DNA from 3 places in the Rhizobium sp. IY2 genome. Region 1 is predicted to be linked to each of the others. Evidence: riboswitches for the same ligand, from Rfam matches in the RefSeq annotation. Region 1 holds a riboswitch; each other region holds the start of a gene.
The links. A riboswitch is a leader RNA that binds a small molecule or an ion and turns the genes downstream of it on or off. The one in region 1 is predicted to bind thiamine pyrophosphate.
Positions count from the first base shown of each region.

Region 2: it holds a riboswitch for thiamine pyrophosphate, as region 1 does, so the genes downstream of both, ACMUVN_RS17715 (YkoF family thiamine/hydroxymethylpyrimidine-binding protein) here and thiM (hydroxyethylthiazole kinase) in region 1, are expected to answer to the same signal.
Region 3: it holds a riboswitch for thiamine pyrophosphate, as region 1 does, so the genes downstream of both, thiC (phosphomethylpyrimidine synthase ThiC) here and thiM (hydroxyethylthiazole kinase) in region 1, are expected to answer to the same signal.

Region 1 covers NZ_JBLKNU010000002.1:702,374-705,641, forward strand. Annotated here, with positions in the region: gene thiD (bifunctional hydroxymethylpyrimidine kinase/phosphomethylpyrimidine kinase) at 1-371, opposite strand, end outside; gene thiE (thiamine phosphate synthase) at 368-1,003, opposite strand; gene thiM (hydroxyethylthiazole kinase) at 1,000-1,803, opposite strand; TPP riboswitch at 1,854-1,950, opposite strand; gene ACMUVN_RS11985 (hypothetical protein) at 2,023-2,400, shown strand; gene ACMUVN_RS11990 (invasion associated locus B family protein) at 2,656-3,268, shown strand, end outside.
Region 2 covers NZ_JBLKNU010000004.1:402,343-405,610, reverse strand. Annotated here, with positions in the region: gene ACMUVN_RS17730 (SDR family NAD(P)-dependent oxidoreductase) at 1-433, opposite strand, end outside; gene soxR (redox-sensitive transcriptional activator SoxR) at 514-978, opposite strand; gene ACMUVN_RS17720 (NADPH-dependent FMN reductase) at 1,062-1,637, shown strand; TPP riboswitch at 1,826-1,939, shown strand; gene ACMUVN_RS17715 (YkoF family thiamine/hydroxymethylpyrimidine-binding protein) at 1,930-2,562, shown strand; gene ACMUVN_RS17710 (ABC transporter permease) at 2,653-3,268, shown strand, end outside.
Region 3 covers NZ_JBLKNU010000002.1:428,531-431,798, reverse strand. Annotated here, with positions in the region: gene thiC (phosphomethylpyrimidine synthase ThiC) at 1-1,411, opposite strand, end outside; TPP riboswitch at 1,504-1,635, opposite strand; partial or broken gene ACMUVN_RS10725 (LysR family transcriptional regulator) at 1,801-2,007, opposite strand; gene ACMUVN_RS10720 (aconitase X) at 2,082-3,268, opposite strand, start outside.

The DNA.
Region 1 (3,268 bases):
AGCACGTCGACCGCCTCAGGCGCGAGCAAGGCGGCGCCACCCTTGGCGATCATCACCGGGTCGATGACGATCGGAATGTCGCGGTGGTCAGTCAGTGCACCGGCAACGGCATCGGCGATGCCGGCATTGGCGATCATGCCGATCTTGACGGCATCGACGCGCACATCGGCAAAGACGGCATTGATCTGGTCGGCGACGAATTGCGGCGGCACCAGATGCACGCCGCTGACGCCTTGGGTGTTCTGCGCCGTCAGCGCGGTCAGCACCGCCATGCCGTAGACGCCGCGGGCGGAAAAGGCCTTGAGATCGGCCTGGATGCCGGCGCCGCCCGAGGGATCGGAGCCGGCGATGGAGAGAACGTTGCGGATCATGCGCGGGCCTTTCGAATTTCTGCGGCGATGCGGCGCGTGGCCGCTTCGGGATCCGGCGTACCGCAGATGGCGGAGACGACGGCAAGGCCCTTGGCGCCCGCAGCAAATACTTGGGCGACATGATCCGCCTTGAGGCCGCCGATCGCAACCGACGGCACCGGCGAGGCCTTTACCAGCGTGGCAAGACCGTCAAAACCGATCGGCTGCTTGTGATCGGCCTTGGTCGGCGTCGCAAACACCGGCCCGACGCCGGTATAATCGACCAGATCCGGATCGACGGCGGCGGCAAGCGCCGCGGTCTCGACCGAGAGGCCAAGGATCATGGCAGGGCCGATCATCGTCCGCGCCGTGCGCGCGTCCATATCCTCCTGGCCGATATGCAGACCGTCGGCGCCGATGGCGATTGCCGCCTCGACATCGTCGTTGACGACGAGCAGGGCGCCGGTCCCGACAAGCGCCTGTTTCAAGGCGCGACCGGTCTCGATCATCCCGGCGGTGCCGGCATGTTTGTCACGCAGTTGCACCATCGTCGCGCCGCCGGCAACGGCAAGGCGCGCCGTTTCCACCATGCCGATCCCCGCGCAGAGATCGGGGTCGAGGACGAGATAGAGCGAAAGGTCGAAAGCCTTCATGCCGCCGATATCCTCGCCCTGGCGTCAAGCGTTTCGGCGTCGAGCGCTGCCAGCGCATCGAGGAAGCGCCAGGAGAAGGAGCCGGGGCCGGCGGCGCCGAGTGTCGCGTCTTCGCCGGCGATGGCGAAGGTCGAAAGGGCGGCGACCGTGGCGCCGAAAATGTCCTCGGGCGCCGTTGCCGCAAAGGCGCCGACGAGGCAGGTGAGCGAGCAGCCGAGCGCGGTGACTTGCGGCATCAAGGCCGATCCGCCTTCGATGCGCACGGCCCGCTCGCCGTCGGTGACGAAATCCACGGCGCCGGTCACGGCGACGACCGCCCGCTGACGCTCGGCGAGCCATCGCCCCGAACCTTCCGCCTGCTCGACCGGGTCGCGGCTGTCGACGCCCTGGCCGCGGCTCTCTCCACCGGCCAGCGCGATGATTTCGGAAGCGTTGCCGCGGATGATGGTCGGATGCAGCGCCAGGAGATCGGCGACGGCGTTGCGGCGGAAGGCCGTTGCATAATGGGCGACCGGGTCGAGCACCCAGGGCTTGCCGGCCGAGGCCGCCGTCTTCGCCGCCGCCTGCATGCCGTCGATCCATTGCGTCGACAGCGTGCCGATATTGATGGTCAGCGCACTGGCGATCCCGGCGAATTCGCCGGCTTCTTCCGCGGCATGCACCATGGCGGGCGAGGCGCCCGCGGCAAGCAGAACATTTGCGGCGATGTTCATGGCGACGTAATTGGTGATGCACTGAACGAGCGGCGGCTTCTCGCGCATCGCCTTCAGCATCGCTCCGGGTGTGGTCTTGGTCTGCATATGGCCCCTTTCAGGCGGGGGCGGCCACGGGGCGGTTCGTGCGGGCGATGCCGCGACCCCGAGCGACTCCCTCCGCCGGCATTATCCGGTTCAGGTTCGAAGGGTGCTTCTCAGCCCGTCTGTCGACGAACGCCCCTGTCTCTCATCGCGTTTCTTTTCGCAGAGAACGGGGCTGATGTCACCTCGAAAATGACAATCATGCGACCGACGCGGCGCGCGATGGCTATGGATGATTTATGGGTCGGGATCGCCTTTCATGAAGGACGAGAGATCGCCGCCGATTCGGGTCTTGACCAGGTTTTCCCGAAAGTCGTCTGCCGGTTCTCTTCCGGGTTGGCCGAGTCCTTGCCTTTTCGCCATGCGGCTATCCTCTCCTTTTTCAAAAGGAATAACCGCAGCAACCGTGGGTGCAATCAATTTCTAAAATACATCTTCGTCTTTGTGAGGGGTTGGCTGCCAGCATTGGTGAGGGTGCTGATGCGGGAAAGCAGTCTTTTCTTTGAAAGAATGAAGTTCATCTTCCCAAGACTTTTCTGCATTTGGAATAGCGCGAAGTTATTCATCCTATCCGTTCATCGATGGAATTTTTCAATGTAGCCGAGCACGAGAACAGCTTCGCGTAAGTTGCGTGTCGTCTCATCGCCTCGCCATTCAGTTTTATTCCGGCTGTCGAGATTTGGTGGCGATTTCGTTGCGGTAAGCCTCTCCCAGGGCGTGGAATCAAACTCCCAGAACGCGAAGTAAATATCTAACGGAAACTTTACCGTGCTGACACGCTTAGGTTGACCAAACGATGGATTGTAGCGATATGACTTTACACGCCAATAAAATCTTCCTGAAGTTGTATTTTCAATGAGAAAATTTTTGAAAGCCGATATGAAGTGGGGCCTCCAGACAGTCGCCTCCGTTCTGATATTCATCGCTTGGGCGAATCCTTCTTTTTCGCAATCTGCTGTTCCTGCCGATCAGGGAGCGGGGCAGGTGCAGGCGCCGCCGATAAAATCCCAGAAATTCGACGACTGGTATTATCGCTGCTCGGGTTCTGAAGGCACCGAGGCCTGCGAAGTCGCCCAGATCGCGCAAGTCGCCAAAGATGGCGAGAACGTCAATGTCCTGACGCTGGCGATCGCAGCTGCGCCGGCCGGGTCCCAAGGCAAGGGCGAGAAGGGCGGGGGCGAGAAGGGCAAGGGCGAGAAAGGCAAGCCGGGGCTGACGCTGACCGCTCTGCTGCCGCTCAACGTCTTCCTGCCCTCGGGCCTGTCGATCAAGGCCGACGGCAAGCCCGTTGCGAAACTTGACTACCGCAATTGCAACCAGGCCGGATGCTGGGCGCAGCTGGCGCTGGATACGAAGACGGCGACGGCGCTCAAGAAGGGCTCGACCGCCGAAGGGTTGGTGCGGCTGATGAACGGCCAGGACGTCAATATCCGTTTCTCGCTGAAAGGGCTGCAACCGGCCCTCGACG
Region 2 (3,268 bases), on a different contig from region 1:
TCAGCGCCACCACCGATGTCTGGTTGAGCCGCACGATCGCCTCATATTCTGCGTCGGTGAGCGTGGCCGCGGGAAACCGGCCAAGCATGGTGCCGGCATTGTTCACCAGCACATGCACCCTGTCGAAGAAGGCGAGAACGTCTTCGGCAAATTGCGCCGCCCCACCGGCCGCCGAGAAATCGGCGTGCAGCAGCAGCGCCCGTCTTTCGGATTCAGCCGTCAGCAGGAAATCCGGCAGCTCGCGTCCCGGCTTGCGCCCGGTATGGACGATCACTTTTGCGCCGCAGTCCAGGAACTGCCGGGCCACTTCGAGGCCGATGCCGCGGCCGGCGCCGGTCACGACGACATTGCGATTTTCGAACAGTCTGGGATGAAACACGAAGCCGTCCTCCTCGCGGACAGTGCCGCCGGTTGCGTCACTCGCCCTTAACATATGAGCGCGCCGACCGAAAGAAAGGCAGGTACCGATCTTTCCCGGGAGACACAGCCAAGTCCCCCCTCTGGGGAAGGGCTCTAGCTCTCTGTCTCCAGAAGCCGCGCACCCGACCCCTCTTTGCCGAGCCGATCGCAGGGATTGCGCAACGGACAGCTTTCGATCGACAGGCAGCCGCAGCCGATGCAGCCGGTCAGACGGTCGCGCAGCAGGCTCAGCCGCCTGATTCGCGCGTCGAGATCATCCTTCCAGCGCGCCGACAGTACCTGCCAGTCGGCGACGGTGGGCGTGCGTCCCTGCGGCAGCGACTCGAACGCCGCCTGGATTTCCGAAAGCGGAATGCCGACACGCTGCGCCACCTTGATGATGCCAAGCCGGCGCAGCACGTCACGACCGTATCGCCGCTGGTTGCCGCGGGACCGGATGCTCGAGATCAGCCCCTTGGTCTCGTAGAAATGCAGCGCCGAGACGGCAAGGCCGCTGCGCTCCGCCACTTCGCCAACCGTCAGAAGTCTGCCGAGCGGCGTTGCAGGAATCGTATCCATCGGCTCTTGACCTCAATATTAGTTGAGGTTTTATAACCCGTGCTTCGATAATCGTAAAGTCCAATCGCGACAAGGAGCAACGCATGAAAACACCCACCAGGCTGGCGGTCATCTATGGCAGCACGAGAGAGGGCCGCATCTGCGACCGGGTGGTCAAATGGCTGACGCAGGAGCTCGTCCGCTTCCCGCAATTTGATATCGACATCATCGACCCGCTCGATTTCGCGCTGCCGGTAAGCCGTGACATGGCACACCCCGAAATCGACAGGCTCGCCGGGCGGCTTGGTATGGCCGACGCCTTCATCATCGTCACCCCGGAATACAATCACAGCTTCACGGCCTCGCTGAAGTCGATCATCGATTTCTTCTTCGAGCCCTGGCAGGGCAAACCTGTCGCCTTCGTTTCCTATGGCGGCATATCGGGCGGCCTGCGCGCCGTCGAACAGCTGCGCCTCGTCTTTGCCGAACTCCACGCGGTCACGATCCGCGATTCGGTGAGCTTTACAGCACCTTGGAACCGCTTCGACACCGAGGGACGGCTCGACAATCCCACCGACGCGATGCGTCTGCTCGACCGGATGATGGCAAGGCTGGAATGGTGGACACGGGCGCTCGTCACTGCCCGCAGCGATTGCCCCTATGCCGACATCGCCGCCTGAGGCAGCAAGCTCCGGTTCCGTTCCCGGCAGGTACGGAACCTCGAGGGACACCCGGGCAGGACCTCCGTCCGGGTGTTCTCAACAGTAAGGCATATCAGGCGATACCGGGCATGGCAGGCTCATCCCGACCGCATGGACGGGTTCGCAACTTTGCAGTTGCGGGGAGAAAACCCCGGTGATAGTTTCCGCGCCATTAACGGGGGAGCTCTGTATTGCCGGGGCTGAGATGTGAGGTGCAAGCCTCTGGACCCTTCAAAGCTGATCTGGGTAATGCCAGCGGAGCGAGGTTCAGATGTTTTCAGGCGCACAAGTGTCACTCTATCCGATGTCCGGCGATTTCGTCGGCATCATTCTCGATGCCGTCAAGGCGCTCGATCCCTATCGCGACCGGCTGCGCATCGAGACCGATGACATCTCTACGCTGCTGGTCGGCCCGCCTGACATTCTTTTCGCCGCCATGCACGATCTTTTCGTCACCGCCGCAAAGACCGGCGAACATTGCGTGCTGTCCGCCGCCGTGTCACGCGGCTGCCCCGGTGAGCCCGACGAGGCCATCTGCGGCGTCAACCCCTCCTCCGGCCAGGCAGAGCCGCTTGCTGACCGTATAGCGGCCGCCCTTGCCGCCGTTGAAATCACCGCCGAGACCGGACAGCCGACCGCTGCCCAATTCTCGCTCTACGTCATGGGAACCGGCACCCATATGGACGAGATCTATGGCTGCATCGACTTTCTCAAACGCTCCGGCACTTTCGACCGCGCCAAGAATTTCTGCACCAGGCTTTCTGGCGATGCCGGCGCCGTCTTCGCAACCATTCGTGAGGCCTTCTATCGCTTCGGCGACCCCGAGGGGCATGTGACCCTCGATATCACGGTGTCAGCCAATACAGCGCCGCGCGTCTTTTCAGACGCGCAAAGGACGCTGTAACACTTTAAATTGCTGCATAATTTTATCCTTAAATCGATTCCGATTTAAGGAATTATGCAGTGCCCGACGAAAGCCTGAAATCGAACGCCGATGACACCGCTACCACCACTGGGTTCGCGCCTTACCGCGCTCCGCGCCGCTGTCTACCGGGGCATACCTGCCCTGCTCGCCGGCTGCGCCTTTTTGGCGGCATGGGAACTCTATGTCGATCTTTCCGGGATCAAGCCCTCCATCCTGCCGGCGCCGTCGCGCATCGTCATCCAGGGCTGGCTGAACCGCGAGGCGCTGATATCAAACACCTGGCCGACGCTCGGCGCGACGCTTGGAGGTTTCGCGCTGTCGCTTGCTTTCGCCTTCGCAGCCTCCATCCTCATGGATTTCGTGCCCTTCATGCGCCGGGCATTGCTGCCGATCTTCATCGCCAGCCAGACCCTGCCGCTGGTGGCGATCGCGCCCCTCGTCGTCCTCTGGTTCGGCTTCGGCCTGCTGCCGAAAGTGTTGCTGGTGGCGCTCGTCACCTTCTTTCCGCTGCTCGTCGCCCTGCTGCAGGGCTATGAATCGACCGACCGCGACATCGCCGAATTGCTGAATTCGATGAAGGCGAGTCGCTGGCGGATTTTCTGCCTGGCCCGGCTTCCCTCCTCGCTGCCCTATTTCTTCGCCGGCCTCAGAATCTCGATCACCTATGCCGTCGTTGGCGCGATTT
Region 3 (3,268 bases), 270 kb from region 1:
AGAGCATGGCGGTGCCAAACCAGCCGATCATCGCAGCCCCGATGCCGGACGTGATGTGGTCATAGCCCGGCGCGATATCGGTGGTTAGCGGTCCGAGCGTATAAAAAGGCGCCTCGCCGCAGACCGCGAGCTGCTTGTCCATGTTTTCCTTGATCTTGTGCATCGGCACATGGCCGGGACCTTCGATCATCACCTGGCAATCCTTCGCCCAGGCGATTTTCGTTAACGCGCCGAGCGTTTCCAGTTCTGCGAACTGCGCCGCATCGTTGGCATCAGCGATCGAGCCTGGCCGCAGGCCATCACCGAGCGAGAAGGAAACGTCGTAAGCGCGGCAGATGTCGCAGATCTCCTCGAAATGCTCGTAAAGAAAACTCTCCCTGTGGTGGTGCAGACACCACTTGGCCATGATCGAGCCGCCGCGGGAAACGATGCCGGTGACGCGATTGACGGTCAGCGGGATATGGGCGAGCCGCACGCCCGCATGGATGGTGAAGTAATCGACGCCCTGTTCTGCCTGTTCGATCAGCGTATCGCGATAGACCTCCCAGGTGAGGTCCTCGGCAATGCCGTTCACTTTTTCGAGTGCCTGGTAGAGCGGCACGGTGCCGATCGGTACCGGCGAATTGCGGATGATCCATTCGCGGATATTGTGGATGTTGCGGCCGGTCGACAGGTCCATGACCGTGTCGGCACCCCAGCGGATCGCCCAGACCATCTTCTCCACTTCCTCCGCCATGGAGGAGGTGACGGCGGAATTGCCGATATTGGCATTGATCTTCACCAGGAAGTTCCGGCCGATGATCATCGGCTCGCTTTCCGGGTGATTGATGTTGGCAGGAATGATCGCCCGGCCGGCGGCGACCTCCTGGCGGACGAATTCCGGGCTCACATGATCGGGAATATGGGCGCCGAAGCTTTCGCCATCGCGGCTGATGGCGTCCGCCTGTGCCTTGCGGCCGAGATTTTCGCGGATGGCGATGAACTCCATTTCCGGGGTGATGATGCCGGCGCGTGCATAGGCGAGTTGGGTCACGGCATTGTCTCCCCTCGCCCGCAGCGGCTGGCGCTTGGCCGGAAATTCCGGTGTCAGCCGCTCGCCGCTGACAAAGCCGTTATCTTCGGGACGCACATGGCGGCCTTCATAGGCCTCGACATCGCCGCGGGCGAGCACCCAGCCGCGACGGAACTGTGACAGACCCTGCTCGATGCGGATATCGGCGCCCTCGACAGTATAGGGGCCAGAGCAATCGTAAACGACGACAGGCGGCTCGCCCGATGTCGGATGGACGCTGATTTCGCGCATCGGCACGCGGATGTCGGAGTGTATATCTCCGGGGATGTAGACTTTCCTCGATGCCGGCAGCGGGCCGGTGGTGACGGTGGGTGTGAGGTTCGTTGCGGCAATGGTCATGGTTTGAGGCTCCAAGTTGCAATTGGAGACCCAGTCAATCAGCCGGAATGATGGAAAGACGCCGGCATGGAATCCACGCGGGAATCCGAAGCCTTCGAGCGCTTGCACCGTCCCTACGCCAGTATGAACTGGATCAGGTTCAACGGGTCACTGCGCCACAACAGGCAAAGCCATATTGTCCAGCAGTATCTCAGCCCCTTGCCGGGACTCCCCTGGTGAATGTCGCAAAGACTATGTCCTGGGCTGAGTTCGTGTCAACCGTGGACCTCCGTCGTCCGGCTCTTGGGCGTGTTTTGATGTGGAAGCCGGGCAGATGATTGAATGTGGAAGAAGGATAGCGCGGAACTTCCAAATTCTCGCCTTGAACGGGATCGAGCGACCAGCCACCCAATCTGGTCGGCGAAGATCGCGCCATCGGTCGTCAGCGACACTTGGCGCGTGGTCCGCACGAAGAGTTGCACGCCCAGATCTTCTTCCAGGGCCGCAATCACCCGGGTGACGGCTGCGGGCGTCATATCGAGTTCGCGCGCGACCTGCGCGAAGGTCCGCTTCTCCGCGGCCAGCAGGAACGTTCGAAGCAGCTTGTAGTCGTTCATCGATTATTTCACCAACGGCAGCCCGGGCAGCAACCGTCTCGTTACGCAAGTCTGCGCAACTCGTGGTGGCAGTGCTAGGCCTGCCTCAGCCAGGTGGGTGCCGCCTTGCTATATACCCCACTACATGCAGCCGCAACGCATGCGGCAATGCCGCCGAAGTAAAAGCGCCGACCGGTTATCCCCGGCCCGTAATGGGCATATTTGCCCGAGTTCGTCAGTATGGTTTTCGCAAGGGTGGGAATAATCGGATCAGTGATCATGCACCAGCATGTGTCCGTCACGAACTCCACCCCGAAGCGTTCGAGGGCCGCTATCAGCCCGGCTTCGTTGGCCTTATCGTGCGTTGCGCGTCCGCAGGTAACCACCATCGCCACATCCACGTGCTTCTTTCGACCGCTGCACAGGGACGCGAGCCTCTCGATTTCGCTGATCGAGAAATGCGGATTGCCGAGCGAGACGAGATCGACGCGCTCGTCGTCGGCGCTGTTGAGTTCCTCCCAACTCGACGCGAGTTCCTCGAGCCGAAGATCGATCGAAGGGACGCTGATGTCTGAGGGGACAACGGCATCCAGCGTCTTTGCCTCGGGCGTCACCCCCACGATGTGAAACATCGGTGCACTGGAAACGGTCGCAAACGCGGCGCCGAAGGCCTTGAGATCGTCATTGGTTGGGCCGGCCTGATCAAGACCGGAGACGACAGGGATAAGGTTCGATGCCAGCGCACCAATGTGATAACCGAGCAGCGGATAGAAGCTATCGTCGATGTTTTCGATATTAGCGACACTGACGACCAACCCGGCTTTGCGATTGATGTCGATGTGTGGGCCTGCCAGCGGCGCGCGGCCGGTTAGTGCGATGCAAATGTCGAGAAAGTCCGGATATTTCATTGTCCGCGCACCAAGAACGCTGTTGGCGTAGATGACGGCATTCGATTCTGCCCAGGCCACCTGCTCGCCGATCTTGGGAGCCGTCTCGAGCAGATAAGGCGCGCAGGTGAAGGTCGGCCGCGCCCCCATCTCGACATAGACGTCACCCAACTGACTGGCCGGCTCGCCAAGAACGGGATCAATACCTTGCGAGCGCCAGCGTCGATGATCGACCGAAATCGAGTTGAGCGTTGTCGGCACCACAACACACCCGCCCAGGTCCCGCAGTTTTTCGGCAAACAAAAGCGAGCCCGGTCCGGTGTAAATGCAGCCGTCGACGTGGACCTGTGAGACATCCATCAATTGTGTGGCGCCCTGCAGTTTCGCCATTCGCA